3 regions of the Echinicola rosea genome follow, and region 2 is predicted to be linked to each of the others. Evidence: riboswitches for the same ligand, from Rfam matches in the RefSeq annotation. Region 2 holds a riboswitch; each other region holds the start of a gene.

Region 1 (7,544 bases), 1.1 Mb from region 2:
ACTCAGGTGCTTTGGGCCCGTTGGCTTCATTATCATCCATACATGATGCCAGCAATCCCAGCAGCGCAAACGACAGTATCGTCTTTTTCATTTTATTGGTTTGATTATATTAAAACTTGGTGTTTTTCTTGGATACAAATGCAAAATGGGCCGGAATATCCCCAGTCACCTGCTCAAACAACAAACTGTCTGATGTAGGGTTATATGCGTAGAGTCTGCCTGGTGACACATAATCACCTGCATCTGTGATATAGATGTTTTTGGAAACAGGATCCACAGCAACCCCATAAGGCGTCTTGATCTTTTCGATCAATTCATGGGGGATAAAGGGCTCAGCCAAAACCTCCTTGGTCTGGGTATTGATCATGGAATAGTGGGTAGTCCATTGTCCAGTATAATAGCTGAACTCAGATCCAATCACATAGGCCGTATCTCCTTGTATGTCCAAATTGGCACAGGAAAGATCAAACTCATGGGTTACCGCATCGGTTTCGGCATCGATGATGTACAGGTCTGAAGGAATGTCATAATAGTCCCCTCTGGAACTGACATAGATATTCCCGTGACCATCAGCCCTTACCCGATGGAGATTGATGGCCACATGGATATCCCTGATCTTTTGGAAACTGTCAAGGTCGATTACCGAAATGGTATTTTCATAATGTGGAGGACTATATCCACCCGAATTGGCGATATACAACTTACCATTCGAAATAGCCATTTCCTCAGGTTGCCTACCCACTTCAATTTGGTCCACCAGCTCCAGATGGGTCGTGTCATATTTGGCGATAAAACCATTGGGCTTATCAGGACCAAGGGAAACCTCACCATCATAGGCACTTATATAAGCATAGCCATTAGCAAAGGCCACATAACGGCAGTTTTTGGAATCCAACACCTGTATTCGTTCGGTAGTGGCCACGTCCATTACTTCCACCTTATTGGAGCAATTGATCACGGCATATAACTTATCACCATAGACACCAATATCATTGCCCACATCTCCCAGTCCAAGCGTTGCAAAGGGATTAGCAGCACCGTACACATTCCTACTATAGACACCAGAAGCATAATCATAATAGTCCAAAGAGGCCTTGTTCATATTCATATTGCCTTCATTGAGCAGGTAAAACCCTTCAATGTAGGAAACTTCCTGTTGGGGCAATTCTTCTTTTTCTGGTGGGGCAATGGACTCCTCTTCCCTACATGAGGAAAGGATCAATCCAATTACCAAGGCCAAATAAAGCCACTTGTATTTTTTCATATCAAACATTTACGGACAGCTTTAAGCGGTAATTCCTTCCCGGCATGGGAAAATTCAGTACCACGTCATAATATTGGTTGAAAATGTTATTCACTTCCAACCCCAGATTGCATTTGGTCTTCCCAATTGCCTTGTTCCAGCTCAATCCTAAATCACTGGTGTACCAAGGCTGTACATGATTTACCGGGATATTTGCTTTTTGGCTGTAACGTTCACCGGTATAGATATAGCTGTAATTGAGTTGCCAATTATGATAGGTGGCAGAGGCAGTAAACGAGCCACTGTGGACAGGGGTGTAAGGAATCTGGTCACCATAGACCGTACTTCCTTCAGTGATGTCAATGGCATGCTGAAAAGTATAACTCAGCCCAAAATCGAGCAAAACTCCTTTCGTAAACCCCATTGTCACGTTTGCATTGGTCTCCAAACCTTTGATTTCTACCTTTCCCAAGTTCATCATGGTCCACCTGAACAGATTGGCCGATGGCATAGCCACAATCTTATCGGTCACCTGGTTATAATAGGCATCCACTTGGACATTAAAGGCCTTCCAGAACCCTTCCGCGGGTTCATGGTACCAGGTAGCGCCCAAATTATACTGTTCGGTAAACTCCGGCCTCAGGTAAGTATTGCCTACAAAAGTGTAGTACAGGTCATTAAAAGTGGGCATCCGGAAGGATTCCTTATAAAAGGCCCTGAGCCGTAATGCTTCATATCCGCCAAAGGGCTGATAGGAAACAGAGATCACGGGACAAAATACCTTTTGATCGTCACCCTGCTGGTAATATTCGACCTGTTCATCCACATAGGCTCCCAGCAGATTAGTCTGGATTTCTAGCCTGTCCCACTCCATCGCACTGGAAAGGGCCAAATAATAGGAATAGCGTGTCGGGTACGCAAATCGGTAGAGGTTCGCATCCAACGCATTGTATATTAAGTCACCGGCAAGGGAAACATTCCACCAAGAATTGACCCTGTATTGATTTACCAGAGAGGCATACAGCCCGTTTTGGTAATACCGGTTGTCAAGCGCTCCTTCAATGGTCTGATAATCAGGATCCACATACCGACTGTAATCCCTACTGTATTTCACATTAAAAAGCATATCATGCTTGTCAAAGAGCGACTTTTGCAATTGTGCCTGTATAAAGAAATTTCTGTCCCAAAGTCGCTGATAATGACTGAATATATTGGCCACAATGGCACCAGGAAGCCCCCTTTCGGAATCATAGTAGTAGGCCTTGTATGTGGCCTTCCCCCCTGACTTAAACTCCTGATAAAGGGTCACTTCGCTTCGTATCGAAGTGATATCACCATTTTGCCGAACTGCAGTGGTATCATAGCCTCCTTCCTTTTGGTATCGGTAGTTGTACTTTCCATTGGCCCTGACAAGCTCCACATTTGCTGCCAAGGAAAACTCTTTTCCCAAATGCCTTTCAAAAAGGACAGATGGATTGACCAGTCCAAATGAACCTGTCTCAAAAGAACCCTTGACACGGGATTTATCTTCTTCGGATAGCTTAGGGCTTTTGCTTTGCATATATAGAGCATTGGATGTGAAAAAACCTTTGGCGGGCTGGAAAATAGATGATTTCTGGCCATTATAAAGTTCGATGGCCTCGATATTGTCCAAGGAGAATTTTCCCAAATCCACTTGGCCATTTTGGGCGTTGGCTATAATCACGCCATCATAAAACACACTGGTATGCGCGCTGCCCAGACTTCGTACATTGACAGTTTTTAGTCCTCCGATCCCTCCATAGTCCTTTAACTGAACACCTGAAAAGTAACGAACTGCATCAGCCACAGAAAAACTGTTAAGCTGCTCCAGATCTTTTCCGCGGAGGATTTGAGCGGGCATGGGGGATGTCAGGTCAAATTTAGTGCGGCTTGTCCATACCGTCACTTCATCAATATCATAAACCCGGGCCGTGTCCAGGGGAATAAGCTTCTGCCGGACACTATTATCCTGGGCATTTCCCTTGAGAGAAATGATTAAAGACAGAAAACTGATCATCCAATACCAATTCCTTTCCGGAATAGGGCCAACCTTCATACCACTATTTGTTCAAATCAAATAGCTTCCAACGAAATAAACTGAATTCAAATTGATCAAGGCCCTTAAATGACAAGCTATCTTTTCTATGGGACAGCAACATCACAATACCATCTTCACTTATATGTGGTAAAACACAGTGAAAGTACCATTCTCTGAAATTGAGAAGGGCAATAACCAGTTTTAGCGATGAATAGACCACTCATTTGTTTTCAAGCTTTAATCCCCGAAAGCGTTGAATTATTTAGGATATTGGCAAGTATTCTGACTTACTCGCTATGCTCCGGCCTTCCCTTCTGACGAGACAGAAAGTGACCCTTAAAATTTGGAGCTAGCTTGTTGAGCTTACAGCTGCGGGACAGTTCCGGACTTACACCGGATTCCAGTTTAATTTCCAAAGGGCACGCCCAATGGAAAACCAATAATGCTGCGAAGATAAATCGCTTTTTTAGGATAAAAAAGGTTTATGAAAAGTTTGCTGTTCAGAAAATAAGAATGGGGCACCCATACAGGACGCGTAACTTTTCGTTCTCTGCCCTCTTAAATTCTAGCCTGATAGGTGTAAAGCTCATAGTACCTGCCTTTCTTCTCCATCAAGGCCTCATGCTGACCACGCTCGACGATCTCACCTTTTTCTACCACTAAAATCTGGTCTGCCTGGCGAATCGTACTCAGACGGTGGGCGATCACAAAAGAAGTCCTTCCCCTCATTAGCTTCTTGAGGCTTTCTTGGATCAAAGTCTCACTTTCTGTATCAAGGTTTGAAGTGGCTTCATCCAAGATCAATATGCGCGGATCTGCCAAAATAGCCCTGGCAATCGCGATCCGTTGTTTTTGTCCACCGGACAGTTTTACACCGCGTTCACCAATCATCGTATCCAAGCCGTCCTCAAACCGATCAGTAAATTCATGGACATGTGCTGCAAAGACCGCCTGCATGAGTTGTTCCGTAGTCGCATCAGGACGGGGGAAACGGATATTTTCCCGAATAGTTCCTTCAAACAGGAAATCATCCTGCAGCACCACCCCTAACTGGCTTCTATAACTTGACAAACTGACTTGCTGAAGATCTTGTCCATCTACGGTTACCAAACCGCTGTTAGGGGAAAGAAATGACGCCACCAAGCCTGCCACGGTCGTCTTACCAGATCCTGAAGTCCCCACCAACGCCGTCATGGTACCGGCCGGTGCTTGGAAACTCACTCCCTTGACCACATCTTTACCAGGTTCGTAAGCAAAACGAACGGCTGTAAATTCCACGTTTCCCTTGATTGCAGGAAGCTGGATGTTCCTTTTCCTTTCATCCTCTTCCAATGGGATGTTCATGATTTCTTCCGTACGATCCAGACCAGCAAAAGCCTCGGTGAGCTGACTGCCGATATTACTCATCTGTACGATCGGGGCGATCATAAACCCTAGATAGAGTGTAAAGGCCAAAAAATCCCCAAAGGTAAGCTCACCGTTCATGATCATATAGCCACCGATTCCCATAATTCCAGCTGATGCCAATCCCAATAACAAAGTAGCGGCACTGGTCACCATACTGGTGGTAGTCAAGCTGGATTTGATGTTGAGGTATAATCGTAATACCCCATCTTCAAACGTCTTTACTTCTTGGGCTTCTGCATTAAAACCTTTGATGACACGGATACCTCCCAACGTTTCGGTAAGTCTTCCCGTCACATCAGCATTGATTTTTCCCCTTTCTCTAAAAATAGGCCTAATTTTGCCAAAAGCCTTCAAGGAAATCAATCCGAAAATAATTACCGGTACCAACACGTAAAGGGTCATCATCGGACTGATATAAATCAACAGCCCTAGGCAGATCACAGAAGTCAACACCCCTCCAATCATCTGTGCCAACCCCGTACCCACTAGGTTACGAACACCTTCAACATCTGTCATGATCCTGGAAACCAACTCCCCTGTTTTGGCGTTGTCAAAGAACCGCAGGGGAAGACGGATTATGTGGCGTTGAACCTTTGACCTTAACTTGGCAATGAGGTGCTGGGCTTCCACACTGAGAATCTGTGTGAGCGCAAAGCTCGTAACCGCTTGAATCGCCACCGCGGCTCCTACTGCAATGACCAACCACTTCAATAACTGCATGTTATTGTTTGGAATCACCTCATCCATCAGGTACTTGCTGGCGCCTGGCAAAACCAACCCCGCAAGACGACTGATGATGATCAAAAACAAGCCTATAAACAATTGTTTTCGCCTTGGCCAAATAATGGTTTTGAAGACGTGGCCTATCGTAACTTTTCTTTCTTTCTTTTCCGTTGACATAATAACTCATAAAAATAGGGCAATTCCCAACGAAAATTGCCCCTTTAAAGTTCTTTCTAATGCTATTTAATTCCAGTTTGGACGTTGTCTTATCTTACTCTTGCTTGATATCAATCCAAAAACCAAGGCATTGATCACCAATCCAAGTACCACTAAAATGGCCGTTTCAAAGCGTGTGAGAATGGAGCTGCCAGCCATGATCCGTTTGGAATCGTCATTTACCTGCTTCCCCACTGTCAACTGAATATCCGAAAGGGTCTTCAGATCCGTTGATGCCTTACTTATCAATTCACTGAACCTTCCCTTGGCCAGTTGAAAATCAATGGTCTCTTTATCCCCTTTCTGGATAGCATTTTCTACAGTGTATAAAGCATCAATGTTGTTCCCGAGTGCAGATAGTGCTGTGGCTTCTTCCGGAGTAAGGTAAGTAGCCTCAAAAGCTACCATGATATCATCTATTTCTGCATTGAATCCATCATTTACCACCTCTAAACGCTCGAAATCCGACTGGTCATTACATTTATCGATGAGTCGTTGTTTCTTGTTGAGAAAATCCGATAAATGATAAATATAACTCTCAGGTAACAACCTGTCCTGATAGATAGTCGAACAGGAAGTGGTGAGCTCAGATACATTTTCTTCATCAAGCATATTCTTAATGAAAACCGAAACGAACAATACCATTAATAATACGGCAATAGTCATTCTGCTTTTTATACTATAAATCCATTTCATAACTCATGCGCTATCTTAAGGATACAACGTTCATCCAAGACTTTTTGCTCCATCTTAATTTAAACATTTTTTCCTGATTAACAATTAATTAACAAACATATTATGTTTTACGAAAATCTACTACAAGAGGTGTCATTTTAGACCGTGTTTAATAAGTATTTTGCTATTGAAATAATCATAGAATGACTAAAAACACACCCTAAAATGAGTAATTATCGACCATTTTAGCCCCCCATATTACCCCACACAGATCTCATTAACCAATAAAAAAAATACTTAAGCTACCTAATTTAAAAAGCACACTAACCCACTAATTTTGAAACAATTAAGATTTTTATGTTAATTTTTATTAACCCCAAAAAAAGACATATAAACCAGTTTATTTGATTCGAATTACATTTTACCAGCAACAAAACCCCGAAGCAAACAAATCAATTATAATTTTGAACATAAAACGTATAACTATTCTAACTTTCAAATTTCATATCATACATTTTTTTAGTCATCTTTGTGTCCACATGGTTAAAACTATCGTAACCTATAAGTAACAGAACGACAAAACTATGCAGGCAAAAGATTTTATACAACTACTTCAGCTGACACCCAAAATGCCCGTCAAAGTAGAATATCTTCCTGGGCTATTCACCAACGATGGCTTTGGTATATCTAAAATTGATTTCATCAAAGATCAATCGATTCGAGTATATCTGTCCGAATCCGAAAAGGAGACTTCGAACCCTCCTCTTCATACAGACGACATCCAGGGTCACTTGACCGAGGCAGTTGGGAAAGTAGAAGACATGGGAGACATAGAGATTACTGTAATTTATGGGAATCAAGAAATTGGAACCGCTGAATTGGACATTACAGAAATCGAGATATTCCAAGGTACCTTCACCTTGAAACTATATTCCCTAAATAATCTTACCAAATCCAAAGCCCGTCAGGAAAAACAAAAAAAAGAAGAGATCCCTCAAAAAGGCAAACGTTTTTTCTTTACTGCCATAAGGAATTTTCTCTTCCCCCAACCATTGGTACTTAAGTGGAATATGGCTAAATTATAGTCCAATTCCAACATAACGTAGCATGTCCAATACAGACCTAGTAATACCTGAAAGAAGCCGTGACATTGGCGACTTTTTAGTCGGGCGTCTATTGCCCTTTAGAAAAAAACGGATGGTGGGACCATTTGTGTTTATT
Region 2 (7,544 bases):
AGGATCACCGGAATATGCGAGGTACGAAGGTCCCTTTTCAGCAATTGGCAAAGCTCCACGCCGTTCATTTTTGGCATCATTACATCACTGATCACCATGTCGGGGATATGCTCAAAAGCCATTTTACTCCCCTCTTCACCATTTAGTGCAGTGATCACCTTGTATTCCTCTACCAAGCAGGATTTCAGATAATGCACAAAATCCTCATTATCCTCTACCAACAAGATGGTCTTTTTTTCCGATGTCTCAATCCCATCCATTTCCTCGTCACTTTCATCCAATCCGTTTCCAATATGCTCTATTTCCTCTACAGGCAAGGTCACCGTGAAAGTACTACCACGTCCCAATTCACTTTCCAATAGCACATCCCCATGATGCAGGCGGGCAAATTCCTGCACAATGGACAATCCGATACCACTTCCTTGGTTAAGGCTATCGCTGTTTTCTTCGCCGACATAGTAGCGTTCAAAAATCCGCTTTTGATCCTCTTCTCCTATACCTACACCATTGTCTTGTACGCTGATCGATAGGTTTCCTTTTCCACCTGCTGCATCAGGGTTCTCATAATTCACCATCACCTTGATCTCACCGCCCCTGAAGGTAAACTTAAATGCATTGGAAAGGAGGTTGAAAAGGATCTTCTCCAATTTATCTACATCAAAATACGTAAATAACTGATGCTTGTTGGTCCTAAAGTCCAAGGTGATATTCTTCTTTTCCGAAAGGTCCTCAAAGGACTGGGTGGTTTCACGCAAAAAACCAATCACATCACTTTCCACCGGAGAAAAATCCATGCCCTCCGTTTCGATTTTACGGATGTCCAGCAGTTGGTTGATCAGGTTCATCAGTCGCTTGGCATTTCGCTGAATCGTATGGTAATGGGTCCTAGTATGCGGCTCATGTGTAGATTTCAGTAATTTCTCCACAGGTGCCAAAATCAAGGTCAGCGGGGTCCTGAATTCATGGCTGACATTGGTAAAAAACTTGGTTTTCATTTTATCCAGTTCTTTCATGCGCTTGGCTTCTTCCCTGTCCTGGGCGATTTGGAGGCGGTCTTTTTCCCGGGCAATGATTTCGCGTTGAATCGCTATGATGATCAAGGATATAATGACAAAATACACCAAAAATGCCAATGGAGTTTTCCAAAATGGGGCCAGGACTTCTATATCCAGCATATGCGCATTTTCGCTCCACACACCATCATTATTAGCTGCTTTCACCTTGAACGTATAGTCTCCCGGATCCAAGTTGGTATAGGTAGCCTTGGTCACCCCATCTTCCACCTCCACCCAGTCACTATCAAAGCCTTCCAACATGTACCGGTATTGATTCTTGTCAGAATGGATAAAGTTCAGCGCAGCAAACTCAACAGCAAAAACGTTTTCATTATGCTTCAACACCATTTTTTTGGTTTGGTTGATGTTCTGTTCCAGCACCACTCTACCCGCTATTTTTTCACCTATTTTTACAGACTTGTTAAACAATTGGAAATCCGTCAAAACGATTTTGGGGCTTTCTTCATTCATCCGCATCTTGTCGGGGAAAAATATATTATAGCCATTCGGTCCACCAAAGACCAGTTCGCCCTTGGCCGTCTTCAGTGCAGAATTTTCATTGAACGAATTGCCTTGGAGCCCATCACCGACACTGAAGTTACGAAACGTCAATGCTAAGCTGTCCCCGGCCCTGTCCACCTTGACATGGCTCAGCCCATTGGTGGTGCTCAACCATAAATTGTGCTTGTTGTCTTCGAGGATTTTTACGACGTGGTCAGATGGAAGGCCATCTGAATGGTTAAAATTACGGAACACATCCTGCTCCTGATCAAAGTAGCTCAGCCCTTGGGTAGTAGCCACCCACATGTCACCCTTACTATCCCTAAAAATATCCATGATATTGTTTCCGGCCACCGTTGATGCATTACCGATCTCGTGTTTACGGTAGGCCGCAAATCCGCTTTTCAGGTTGATAATGTCAATACCATTGCCCCCACCAATCCAGAGATTTCCCGCAGCGTCCTCCTCCAAGGAAGAAATATAATCGCAGTGCATCGGAAAACGGCCCTCAGGGCCAATAAAGTGAACGAAGCCATCAATTTGGGGATCATAAAGGTCAAGGCCACTGCGCAAAGTACCCGCCCAGACATTCCCTTCGCTATCCTCGTAAAGCTCCCATACACTTTCACCTGATAGACTGTGGGGATCGTGGACATCAGGCTGGTAATTCCTGAACTGCTGACCGTCAAAGCGGCTGAGCCCCTTCAGATAGGTAGCAATCCACAGCTCACCGTTTTGATCCATCATCAAGTCCACAATGATGTCTCCGGGCAAACTGTTCCTTTTGCCTTCTTGATGCTTGAACTCCGTATATTGCTGGGTCTTCCGGTCATAATACAGTAGCCCGTTTCCGTTGGTTCCTATATAAAAATTACCTTTTTCATCCTCCACAAAACAGTTGATGTCATTGTAGGGAAGGGACTGATTGGACGTCAGCATGTGTTTGACATGTGGAAAACGAATCAATTTCTCATTGTACAAATTGATTCCATTTTTGAAAGTGCCAACCCAGATGATATCCGAACGGTCCTTCATAAGCGCATACACACTGTTGTGTGCCAGGCTGTGGGGGTTTTCGGGATCATGTTGGAGGTATTTCACGGTCATGTCTTCCTTATTCAGAACGTTGATGCCCCCGTGGTCGGTACCGATCCATATTTCGTTCTTTTTGTTTTCTACAATTCCCCTTACCTGATTATTGTTCAACTTTGCTTTTTCGGAATCGGTATGAAGGTGATGCAAGCGATCAGCATAACTGTCAAAATAAAACAGCCCTTTGCCATTTTCATACAGATAGATCCAGGCATCATCATCACTGTCGATAAAAATGTGAAAATCATCCGTAAAGTTGACGTTGGAATCGGCAAAAAGCTCTATCCGCCTCCTGACTTTTAACGAATCGGCCTCTAGGATATCCACTGCCCCATTGGAATAGACCAGCCAGTACTCACCTTTGGAGTTTTCTGCCACAGCAGAAACGTAATTATAACTGATAGAAGAAAGGTTTCCTTCTTCGTGCTTCAGGCTGCGCGTCTCTTTGGAGACTGGATCATAAATGCTGACCCCTTGATTGGGGTGGCAAAACCAATACCTTCCCTGCTTATCTTGATACACTAAATGAACCGCCAGGCTCCCAAAACCATACCGTTTGGAATACTGTGAAATGGAAGTGCTGAAGGTTTCGGTGGCAGCATCATAAACCTCAACAACATTGTTGCGGTTAAGCAGCCAAAGCTCGCCCTCAGGGCCGGGCATGATTTTGCGGATACTGTTTTCGGAAAGGGATGTGGTGTCGTTGGGGCGGTTTCTGAAAACTTTAAATTCTTCACCATCATAGCGGTTGAGGCCAGAATTGGTCGCCATCCAAATGTAACCAAGCTCATCTTGGTGGATATCAGTCACACTGTTATTGGACAGTCCGTCTTCCACGGTGATCGCCCCAAACAGGTAGTTGCCCTCCTGTGCATATACACTGGAACGCCCTATCAGCAATAAATAAACATACAGCAAGCTTGCAAAAAAACGAATCATCTGGCTATTGGGTCATTGGGTATTGCCAATATAGTGTAAACTTTACCTCAAATCAACTAAATTGTTTCCCTGCGAAATACTAAATGCGTTTATATCTGCCGTTCCTACGGAACTTACACTTTTGTGTGTAATCATTTTTGGTACAGGTTGTCACCTGCACCTTCTATATGACCCTCCGCCAAAGGCGGATTAGGCAGGATGCTCAGTTGCTAACGCATATTCAGGGTTTAACCTCAACCAAATCAACTCATCATTCTTTCAGCCCACCCCGCCATTCGGCAAGATAGACTACTGCGGTTTCCAATGTACAAATCGGGGCAAAGTGCCAGCGGCACGATAAATTTTGTAACCTGCGGATTCATCCGCAGGAACTTAAGCGCTCCTCAACCTCCCGAAGGAGTGCCAGCGGCACGGATGATAGCTAGGCCTACACGAAATTAGCATGAAATGGGATTGCCACACTTGAAAACCACCTTCCATTACCACTTCCCCACAAAAAACCTTATCTTTGCGCCAGTTTTTGGTACCTATCCCTCTTTTGGAGGAATAGGTTAATAGGGAATCCGGTGAAAATCCGGAACTGTACCCGCAGCTGTAAGCTCCCAAAAGCAACTGGTAACCAAGCCACTGTCCGACATATCGGATGGGAAGGCGCCAGGTGTGGAGCAAGTCAGAAGACCTGCCATCAACTGTTATAATTCAGAGCTTTCGGGTGAAAGGCTATGAAACTTCAACGGATCTTTTCGATGATGAGGTCTTCAGAAGTTCCATGTGGGCAATGTATTTCTTCATTGCATGCATGAAAATATCTTTAGCGCTGAGGATATTTTTACAGTTTTCCCAGAAAGTTCATAGTGTCCAATTAATAACGCATAAAACACGCTATGAACAAACACATTATTTCTTTTCCAAAAAAGAAAGGGCTTCTTCCCCTTCTTCTCACAGGCATTTCCCTTTTGAGTGCCCCTGCAAACGCACAAGATACCCAAGACCTGGATGAAGTCGTCGTGACGGGTACCAAATTTGAAATCCCGGTCGAAAAATCCGGAAAGACAATTTACAAACTCGACCAAAAGGACATTGAACGAAATGCAGGAAAAACCATCCCTGACTTGCTCAATGAGGTGCCCGGTATCCAAATAGACGGAAACTACAGCGCTCCGGGTACCAATATCAGTTATTTCGTCCGAGGTGCAAGTTCCAAAAACACCCTGATCCTCATCGACGGCCATCCCATCAACGACCCCTCATTGGCAGATGCGACCTATGACCTGAGGCTCCTCCCACTGGACCAAGTGGCCTCTATCGAAGTCTTGCGTGGTGGGCTGAGCACGCTGTACGGTACCGGAGCCTCTGCAGCTGTGATCAATATCAAATTAAAATCCGGCAGTAAGGCCAAAAAATTCGGGGGATCAGCAGACTTTAGCGGAGGTTCATTCAATACTTACCGCGGAAACCTCAGCCTTAATGGACAAACGGAAAAGTTCAACTACCTCATTTCGGGAAGCCTATACCATTCCCAAGGTTTCTCTGCGGCTGCAGATACCGTTCCTGATACCGAATTTGGAAAAGACGGTATAGATCGAAAGGATTTAATGGTAAAAATGGGCTATCAGTTCTCGGATCGATTTAGATTGGATTTTCTTTCGGGCTATGATGCGATAAAAGCAGATTATGATGATGGCCCTTTCTTAGATACCAATAACCTACAGACCAGCAATCAATTACGATTTGGCCTTACCCCTACCTATCGATATGCAAAAGGTAATATCAAGCTCAAAACAGTTTATAATGTCAATGAGCGTGAATTTATCAGTAGCTTCCCTTCAGAATATGAAGGGAGAAACCTCCAACTTGACCTTACCCAAGAACATCAGCTGTTGGAAGGTCTTAAGGGATTGTGGGGAGTCAATGTTCAGCAGCTGTCGTATGAACAACCCGGAGAATTGGCCTTTGAGGACAATCAGTTTACCTTGATCGACCCCTATGCTTCATTCTTCTATGACGCTCCTAGCGGTTTTAACATCCATGCAGGTGCCCGCGTAAATACCCATTCTAACTATGATCCCAAATTCATCTATAATGTCAATCCCAGTTACCTTTTTGACATTTCAGACAAGGTTTCAGCAAAAATCCTCGCCTCTGTAGCCACTTCCTATGTCACCCCGACCCTCTACCAGCTCAATTCCCCCGATTATGGAAACCGTGAGCTAAATCCTGAGGAATCCTTAAATTATGAACAAGGCATATCCTTTTATGTAGGTAATCAATTCACCTTTAACCTAGTTCATTTCACCAGGGATGAGTCCAGTCCAATCGAATTTGTCTCCTTATTTGATGAAAACGGCGGATACATCGGAGGGGAATATCAAAATACCACAGATAAGCGAAGAGTAGAAGGATTTGAGGCGGATTTCTCTTGGCTGGTGAATCAGTATTTTAGCATGACAGCAAATTTTGCGCACGTCAGCACGGACAAACCTGAAACCTTTTACCGGGTGCCCGGCAGCAAATGGGGCATGGCCTTTAATGCCAAGCCTGCTGAAAACACCCAGGTTTCCCTAAAATATAATTATACCAGTAAACGGACGGTTTATGATTATGGAGTAGGTGGAGCATTTGACCTGGACAGCTATGGACTGGTGGATTTATTTGTACAACAGGCCGTATTGGACAATAAACTGAATATTTACGGTGGAGTAAACAACCTGCTGGATGAAGACTTTACTGCCATCTATGGCTATACCACCCGGGGAAGAAACTTCAGCGTTGGTGCGCGGTACCAGTTTTGAGATGTGAGATTTGAGTCTTGAGACTAAATACAAAAAAGGCCTCGTCCCCCATTTAGGGGGTAATCCTGATCCCTGTACTGAACGTGCCGAAGGGTGAAATCAGGAAAGTATATATAAAGAAAACTAGATGGACGCCATATAGCTTCTAATGTAGTAAACTAATGGAAAGGCTGACACAATGATCAAAGAAAAGCGCTGCCCAAATTGCCAAAAAGCTTTTGCCTGCACGACGGAATGTTGGTGCAGTGCTTTTCCTCCTATTGTCCCGCTGGAAGAAAACAAAGGCTGCCTATGCCCTGACTGCCTTAAATCCGCCATACAGGATCGCATCAGTCACTGGACCACCAACCTCAACTCCAAAAAGATCAAAGCAATCCAAAAAATGGGAAAACCCACTTCCCTGATCGAAGGCATCGACTACACGATCAATAAACAGGGTTTTTATGTATTTTCGAGTTGGTATCTGCTCAGGCAGGGCAAATGCTGCGGTAACGGATGCCAAAATTGTCCATATGAGAAATTCAGGAAAACATGATTTACTATATTACAGGTGGCGAACGCTCAGGAAAGAGCCGATATGCACAGCAATTGGCCGAGAGGCTATCAGCATCCCCAGTTTACCTGGCCACTTCCAGAATATGGGATCAGGATTTTAAAAAACGGGTGGACAGGCACCAAGCAGACCGCGATGGACGATGGACCACCATCGAAGAGGAAAAATACATTGGCCAAGTGGATATGGCGGAAAAAGTCATTGTAATGGATTGCGTGACCCTATGGCTGACCAACTGGTTTGCTGATTCAAAAAGTGACATCGAAAGCTGTCTGGACAGTTGTAAATCGGAAGCTGACCAGTTGTTTTCGAATGCCCAAAAAGGCACCTTGATCATCATTTCCAATGAGATCGGCATGGGACTGCATGCCCAAACGGAAGTAGGCAGAAAGTTCACCGAACTGCAAGGCTGGATCAACCAGTACATCGCCAAAAGGGCTGACAAGGCCATTTTTATGGTTTCTGGACTGCCCATAGAACTAAAGTGATGTATTTAGATGATCGCGAAGCACAGAAAAATAGCCATGTTGTCATCAGCATTCATTGATATCACCATGCGAAAACCAATTTAAATGAATCAAAAAAACAGCGTCAAAAGCATCCTGTCAAAAT
Region 3 (7,544 bases), 1.7 Mb from region 2:
TTGCTATGTAAAAAACAAAAAAACCTTCAAATCATACGATTTGAAGGGTTTTGGTGGTAAATGTACCCGTTTTCGTCGGAGTGGCGGGATTCGAACCCACGACCCCTTGCACCCCATGCAAGTACGCTACCGGGCTGCGCTACACTCCGATTCACGTTTGGATAGTTTAGAATACTAGCTCAAACTTTCACTATATCACTTCCCAGTCCCAAGTGGAATACATTCTGGGGTGTCTAATGCCATTTGGCAATTATAGTGGTGCAAAGAAAACAGAATTTTCAACTATTTCAAAAAATATCATAGGCTTTTCTAACTCCATTCAAGTTGTGATCGCTCCTGCCAATAATCTTTAGGCATTACGGCAAATCTAGAGAGGGTGTCCAATTCATCTTCGGAAAGCTGGAAAGTATTGGCCTTTAGGTTTGCTGTCAACTGAGAAACTGTGCTGGCCCCGCTCAGGACATAGGCAGGATGGATCTTGTCCATGCAGAATCGAAGTGCAATGGCATCAATGCCCACTTGGTATTTGGCAGCTAGTTCTGAGAGGTAAGTATAGGCTTTTTTGTAATGAGGATAAGCGTCATTAGGGAATATTCGTCCATTTGCCAATGCTTCTTTGACGATAATTTTTACCCCGTTTGTTTGAGCATGTTCGAGGAAGGGGAGGGTGGATTGTTCCAGTACATTAAATGTCACTTGAAAAGTTTCAAACAAAGGCGTGTCGTCCACAGCGATGTCCATTGCTTGTTCCAGTACCTCTTGTTGCTCCGCACCGCTCGAACTCAGTCCGATAAGGATCTCTGAGGAACGTTTGATCTCAGCCAATTTCTCCAAAACGGCTTCGTCCTCCAGCACGCCAGATGCTATCGTGGCCGAATGGATATGGTAAATGCCAAGTGCGGGACACAATTTCTGGGAATAGCTCCACTGTTCTTCCAGTTTTTCCAAGCTGTGTTCTTTGATTTCATGTTTGCCTTCATAGCCCAGCTTCCAATCAGCGGCATAGGTGTAGCCCCATTTGGACCCGAACATGACATCTTGGTGCTTTCTTGTTTGGTGCCAGTTCAGTAAGAACGACTCTCCCTTTCCATAGGATGCAGCCGTATCAAAATACCTTATGCCGGATTTATAGGCTTCATCCAAGACGTTGAGGGTGTGACGAAAGAATGCAGCTTCAGACTTTTCTCGTTGGTCTGATGGGTTGATATTGATGTATTCAGGTCGGCCAAGTGCCGCCATCCCTAGTCCGATTTGTGTAGTAGTCATTCGTTTGAAATTAGACGGTGGTTACGTCCCTAATTTACGAAAAACATGTGTCAAACCTAAGCCGAAAATATTTGGACAGATCAGATCGTCCAGGTTTCTTCAGGCCGTAAAAACAGAAAAATTACTTTTAACACTATGAAGTTATAAAAAGCCTAAGACCGAGCCGAGTCGAGGTCCAACGCCTAGCCTTCGACTCCGCTCAGGTTGACATCTCACTACTAGCAGTTTAGAAGCTATTTCCCTGGCCGTAAAAATTATTTCTACGCTAAATCCAATTCTTATCCCTATATTTGCAGCCAAAGTTCTTTTCATATTTACCTCAATAACCAATATAGGTCGCCGACTACGGTCGGGGATAATAGGGAACCGTGTGAAAATCACGGGCTGTCGCGCAACTGTGAGTGACTAAAAAGTTCTTGCCCTTGGTTGTCCACTGTTCTGATCTCTTTCAGAATGGGAAGGACGGCAAGAATGTCATGAGCCAGGAGACCTGCCTGTATTGACTTATCCATCTCGTGTGGATAGGGGTGACAATGCTTTCGCGATTTGAAGCTACTGTCAGGTACACACGCTTTTCCTTTCTTCTCTGGGAGTCATATGCCCAAGGGAAAAGTATGTCTATTTTTCAGTCTCTTCATATCATTCCAAAAGCATTGTAAAGTGTGGCGAAGGGCTTTTGACGAATTATTTATCACGTTAAAAGTTTAAAACTATGCTAACGCACAATCTTGGCTACCCGCGAATTGGTAGCAAAAGACAATTAAAAAAAGCCTGTGAGGCTTACTGGGCCGGTAAAATCCCGCTAAATGACCTTAAGAAAACTGCTGAGGAAATTCGGGAGACCAACTGGAAGTTGCAGCAGGAAGCGGGATTGGACCTGATTCCTTCAAATGATTTCTCTTTTTATGATCAGGTATTGGACATGGCATTTACAGTAGGGGCCATTCCCGAGCGGTACCATGAAATTCTCACCGAACAGAAAAAACCGGAAATTGACCTGTATTTTGCGATGGCTCGAGGCTATCAAAAGGAAGGGCTTGACATTATTGCGATGGAAATGACCAAATGGTTTGACACCAATTATCATTATATCGTTCCGGAGTTTACCAAAGGCCAACAGTTCAAACTTTTTTCCACAAAAGTTCTTGATGAATTTAAAGAGGCCAAGCGATTGGGGGTCCATACCAAGCCCGTCCTATTGGGGCCGGTTTCATTTTTGCTTTTGGGGAAGGAAAAAGAGGATGGATTCCACCGTCTTGATCTGTTGAAGCAGCTATTGCCTGTTTACATCGATGTACTGAAGAAGCTGGAAGCGCTAAATGCTGATTGGGTGCAGATCGACGAACCATTTTTGGCAATGGATCTTGGTGATGACGAGAAGTCAGCGGTACAGTGGGCTTATGGAGAAATCAAAAAAGCAGTTCCTGGACTAAAAATACTATTGACCACGTATTTTGGCTCACTGGGTGATAACCTAGGGTTTGTGGCGGGATTGCCCGTTTGTGGACTTCACGTGGATTTGGTTCGCGCACCGGAGCAGCTAGATGCAGTTCTGGAGGCAATACCTCCTAATATGAGCTTATCCCTTGGTGTCGTAGATGGTAGAAATATCTGGAAAAATGATTACCAAGCATCCTTGGAACTGATCAGTAAGGCTCGTGACAATAAGCAGGACGACCGTCTGCTTATTGGTTCCAGCTGTTCATTGCTCCACAGTCCCTGTGACCTGGAGGAAGAGTCTGATGAGGAATCGTTAAGCGCAGCACTTAAAAGCTGGCTGGCTTTTGCCCGCCAAAAGGTAAATGAGATCGCTGAATTAAGGGCAATTGCAATGGACAGTTTCTCGGCGCAGCACAAAGCATTGCTGGAAGGGAACAAAGAGGCATTGCGCAGCAAAGCAACCAGCATTCAGATTCATAAGCCAATTGTACAAGAAGCCGTGGCTGGGCTTCGTCCAATACATGGCAAGCGGAAAAATTCTTTTTCAAGCCGCAAAGCACTTCAGGCTAAACACCTTGATTTGCCATACTTTGCCACTACTACCATTGGTTCTTTTCCCCAGACCAAGGAGGTACGTCAGTGGCGTTCTCAACTGAAGAGAGGAATATTGACTGAAAATCAATATGACGACAACATCAAAGCCGCCACTGAAAAAGCGATCCGATGGCAAGAAGAGATGGATTTGGATGTTTTGGTTCATGGAGAATTTGAGCGTAATGATATGGTGGAGTATTTTGGAGAAAAACTTGAAGGTTTTGCTTTTACCCAAAACGGATGGGTACAGAGTTACGGTTCCAGGTGCGTAAAACCTCCCATCATCTATGGAGATGTTTCAAGGGCTGAGCCAATGACCTTATTTTGGACGAAATTTGCCCAATCACTGACGGATAAGCCTGTAAAGGGGATGCTGACAGGACCGGTTACGATATTACAATGGTCTTTTGTCCGCAATGACCAACCGAGAAAAACTACTTGCCAGCAAATTGCATTGGCCATTCGTGAAGAGGTGAAAGATTTGGAAAATGCGGGGATTCACGTCATTCAGATTGATGAGCCTGCTTTGCGCGAAGGACTACCGCTCAGACATGCGGATTGGGACAACTACCTGCATTGGGCAGTGGAATGCTTCAGGATTTCTGCTTCGGGGGTAGAAGATATTACGCAAATCCATACTCATATGTGTTATTCTGAGTTTAATGATATCATTGAACATATTGCAGCGATGGATGCCGATGTGATTACCATCGAGTGTTCTCGTTCTCAGATGGAATTGCTGGATGCCTTTGCGGCGTTTAACTATCCCAATGACATTGGCCCTGGGGTCTATGATATCCATTCCCCTAGGGTGCCTTCTACGGCAGAGATGGTGTCCTTGTTAGAGAAAGCCAAAGCGGTAGTGCCGTATCAACAGTTATGGGTAAATCCAGACTGCGGCCTTAAGACCAGAGGTTGGGAAGAAACTGAGGAAGCGCTGAAACGGATGGTGGATGCTGCCAAAAAACTCAGGGCGGAGATGGCCACAGATGTGGCAGTATCTTAAACAATTTATTGATCCGGGCAGTTTTAGAATTGTCCGGATTTATTTGTTTGATATATGAGTTATTCTAAAAAGCAACCTTTACATTATAGTGCGCCACTGCGATCCTGGGATATTTATGCCAGTAGTTTTTTGCTGGAAGTACGCTCGGATCAAAAAGCTAAGGATCATAAGGTACTGGCATATTACAAAAGGAAATTTGGCTGGAAGTCATTTCCTGACCTGAATGTGCACGCTTATGAATCGATCGTATTGACAGATCTCAGCAAGAAGATTCTCTGGGTGAACGCTGGTTTTAGGAAGATGACACATTATACTGCCCATTACGCCATTGGCAAAAAACCAGATTTTCTGCAAGGGCCTTTAACCTCCCCTTTGGCCAAAAGGCGTATCAGGGAAAAACTAAAAGAAGAAAAGCCTTTTAAAGCCAGGCTGCTCAATTACAAAAAAGACCAGACTACCTATATTTGTGCCATTCATGTGTTTCCTTTGCAAAACAGAAGCGGAGATACCACACATCTATTGGCACTTGAAAAAGAAGAATGAACACACTTGAAGAAAAAATCAAAAAAGCAGAAACGAGGGTTTTTAAGGCTGTATTTCCCAATACGGTAAATCATTATGATACGCTTTTTGGCGGCACTGCCATGCATATGATGGATGAAGTCGCCTTTATTGCAGCGACGAGATTCAGTCGCCAGCGGATGGTGACGGTGAGTAGTGATAAGATTGATTTTACAGTTCCTATTCCTGCGGGAACAATTATTGAACTGGTGGCACATATTGTACATCTCGGCAAGACCAGCCTTAAAGTCCAAGTGGATATTTTTATCGAGCAGATGTATGAAGAGGGAAGGGAAAAAGCCATTAGTGGTACATTCACCCTAGTGGCCATTGACGATCAAAAGAAGCCCACAACAATTCTTAAGTAATAAAAGAGCCATCTCCAAAAAAGGAAATGGCTCGGGGGTAAAGTATATCTAAGGGTTAATGCTGATCAAGTTTAACCCGTTTTATCAATGTCGTTTAGTTAGTATGTGTCTGGAAATATTGGTTTAATTTTTCTAGCTAAATCCCTAGGTGGTTTTCATCTCTTTACCTTTGTTACTTTTTTGCTTCAGGTCAAAAAAGTAACCAAAAAACCCCGCCGCTACGCCACGGCGCACAGGTGTGCAGCTATTGGGCTAAAATTAAAACCTCCCCTCATGCAGGCAAACTCCTCCTTTTCTAGCTGCCAATATTCTTTTTGGCTAGTATTTCGTCAAACAAGCCTGCCTTCTTGCCCACCCGCTATTTAATTTCTTAACGCCCAATACCTGCAAGGCGAATTCAGTTAATAAGTCCCAAAAAGGTATCGCTTCCTTATTCCGGCCCTTGGTATGCCTGTTTTCCAGCCGATGGTGGAGGCCGTTAAGAAAGTGAGTTGGCTCGCGTCGTGGAACAGCGAGGCCCACTCACTTTTAGGCCGTAGCCATCGGGTGGAAATTAAAATGGGTGAGGGATCCACGTCGCAGGGTAAATCCATGTCCCATTTTAAAGGGCATACCACCGGCCTGGATTTTTTTCTTTCTTTTTTCATCAATAGCCTGCCCCGAAGGCTTTCGGGGGAAAAAAGGAAAAGGATAAAATCCACCAGGATGATCAGGTTTCCCCAGCCAAAGTCAATCAAAAAAAGGACTTTTAGGTATATGAAAAGAAGGAAATCCCCTTAACTAAACGACATTGAATGTGGGTTTAAGCCCTCTGTCCCCAAGGACCTGTAATGGCGAGGGTAAGTCCCGCTCCTTGGATATTGACGAAGTAGGTGGATCCATCAGGGGAAAATACTCCTCCGGCAAATTCTGTCCTGAAGCCTATGTTTTCGGCCAGTTTATAGTATTCGCCTTTTGGGGTGATGCCCACGACAAATGGATGCTTATCATCCTCACAGAGCAAGAGGTCTCCCCACGGAGCGATGGCGACATTGTCGCAGCTTTTTAGGATTTCTTTGTCATTAGGCTCCGCAAATAGCTCCAAAGTGCCTGGGGTGGTATGGTCATTAGGTTTGCCTTCATTGGCTCCTGGGGTGTAGCGGAATACTTGGCCAGCGGCAATTTCCCCGCCATTGGTGCAGGCAAAATAGAGCTCACCATCACCAAACCAAATGCCTTCGCCTCTCGCAAAACAAGCTGCGCCCTGCTCAAATCCCCGATGCCTCAAATCATCTTCAGGGGCATCAATGTCCTCTAGGTCAATCCAAGAGACTTTGTAAGGATGGTTTTTTTGAAACTTCGGTGTGTCCAAGTCACTCCAGTTTCTGGTATCACGGCTTTTTTCTTCCAAGATGGCCAAGGCTTGCAATCTTCCTCCATTGTACAGTTTGCCGGGTTCGTTTGGAATAAACCGGTAAAATAATCCATCACCCCGATCTTCGGTAAGGTAAACGATGCTGGTTTTGGGATCGACAGCAACAGCTTCATGGTTAAACCTCCCCATCTCTTTGATAGGAATGGCCTTGTTTAGTTTCTTGTCGGCAGAGGCATTGACTTCGAATACATAGCCATGGTTAAGGTCTAGTCTTCCATCATATGCGCCCGTCTTGACGGTGGATTCTTCGCAGGTCAACCAGCTGTTCCAAGGGGTAATGCCTCCGGCGCAGTTTCTGACGGTGCCCGCCAAGCTCAGGAATTCATCCTCTACTTCTCCTGTTTTGGGATTGTAAACCAAGGTGGTGGTGCCTCCCAGTCCTGGCAGCTTCCCTTTACCCGTTTCATAAAACAGGTCAGCCGGAACATTTGTAAATCGCTCATTTTCTTTACCAAAAGCTCCTTTTTCAAAATCGTCAGGGCTGATTTCATGGTTTCTGACGATGAGCACTTTGCCGTTTTCACCCTTAAATGTACCCATACCATCTGGGTTGCCCGGGGTGAGTAGGCCGTCGCTCATTTCTTGTCCTATTTTGGAAATGACCTTATAAGAAAATCCCTTGGGTAGGTTAAGGATGCCTTCTGGGTCGGGAAGAAGTGCGCCATACCCGGCATTAGCGTTCATGGTATTGGCAAGGGCATTGGGCTGGACAAACTGGTAAAGTCCCATAAAGCCAACAGTGGCAATGCCGGATTTTTTTAAAAAACTCCTTCGTGATGTTTTTGATAATTGTCTCATATACTTGTTTTAAACTTTCAATTTATAGCTTTCCTCCGATGAGGGGATTAAGGAGATATTGTCTTATAGTTACCTTTTTTTGATATGCCTCGCAATG

Evidence for each region. A riboswitch is a leader RNA that binds a small molecule or an ion and turns the genes downstream of it on or off. The one in region 2 is predicted to bind cobalamin.
Region 1: another riboswitch for cobalamin. It lies ahead of FDP09_RS13800 (TonB-dependent receptor); the one in region 2 lies ahead of FDP09_RS18100 (TonB-dependent receptor plug domain-containing protein).
Region 3: another riboswitch for cobalamin. It lies ahead of metE (5-methyltetrahydropteroyltriglutamate--homocysteine S-methyltransferase); the one in region 2 lies ahead of FDP09_RS18100 (TonB-dependent receptor plug domain-containing protein).

The regions. Positions count from the first base shown of each region.
Region 1 covers NZ_CP040106.1:3,463,899-3,471,442, reverse strand. The annotation lists gene FDP09_RS13810 (PKD-like domain-containing protein) at 1-91, opposite strand, end outside; gene FDP09_RS13805 (DUF5074 domain-containing protein) at 110-1,264, opposite strand; gene FDP09_RS13800 (TonB-dependent receptor) at 1,266-3,320, opposite strand; cobalamin riboswitch at 3,558-3,758, opposite strand; gene FDP09_RS13795 (ABC transporter ATP-binding protein) at 3,861-5,609, opposite strand; gene FDP09_RS13790 (MCP four helix bundle domain-containing protein) at 5,676-6,344, opposite strand; gene FDP09_RS13785 (hypothetical protein) at 6,908-7,408, shown strand; gene FDP09_RS13780 (pirin family protein) at 7,431-7,544, shown strand, end outside.
Region 2 covers NZ_CP040106.1:4,609,765-4,617,308, forward strand. The annotation lists gene FDP09_RS18095 (hybrid sensor histidine kinase/response regulator transcription factor) at 1-3,587, opposite strand, end outside; cobalamin riboswitch at 4,092-4,288, shown strand; gene FDP09_RS18100 (TonB-dependent receptor plug domain-containing protein) at 4,472-6,379, shown strand; gene FDP09_RS18105 (DUF5522 domain-containing protein) at 6,558-6,914, shown strand; gene FDP09_RS18110 (bifunctional adenosylcobinamide kinase/adenosylcobinamide-phosphate guanylyltransferase) at 6,911-7,420, shown strand.
Region 3 covers NZ_CP040106.1:2,942,223-2,949,766, forward strand. The annotation lists tRNA gene FDP09_RS11855 (tRNA-Pro) at 76-149, opposite strand; gene FDP09_RS11860 (aldo/keto reductase) at 310-1,266, opposite strand; cobalamin riboswitch at 1,583-1,778, shown strand; gene metE (5-methyltetrahydropteroyltriglutamate--homocysteine S-methyltransferase) at 1,979-4,306, shown strand; gene FDP09_RS11870 (PAS domain-containing protein) at 4,361-4,849, shown strand; gene FDP09_RS11875 (acyl-CoA thioesterase) at 4,846-5,235, shown strand; gene FDP09_RS11880 (hypothetical protein) at 5,683-6,015, shown strand; gene FDP09_RS11885 (alkaline phosphatase PhoX) at 6,038-7,447, opposite strand.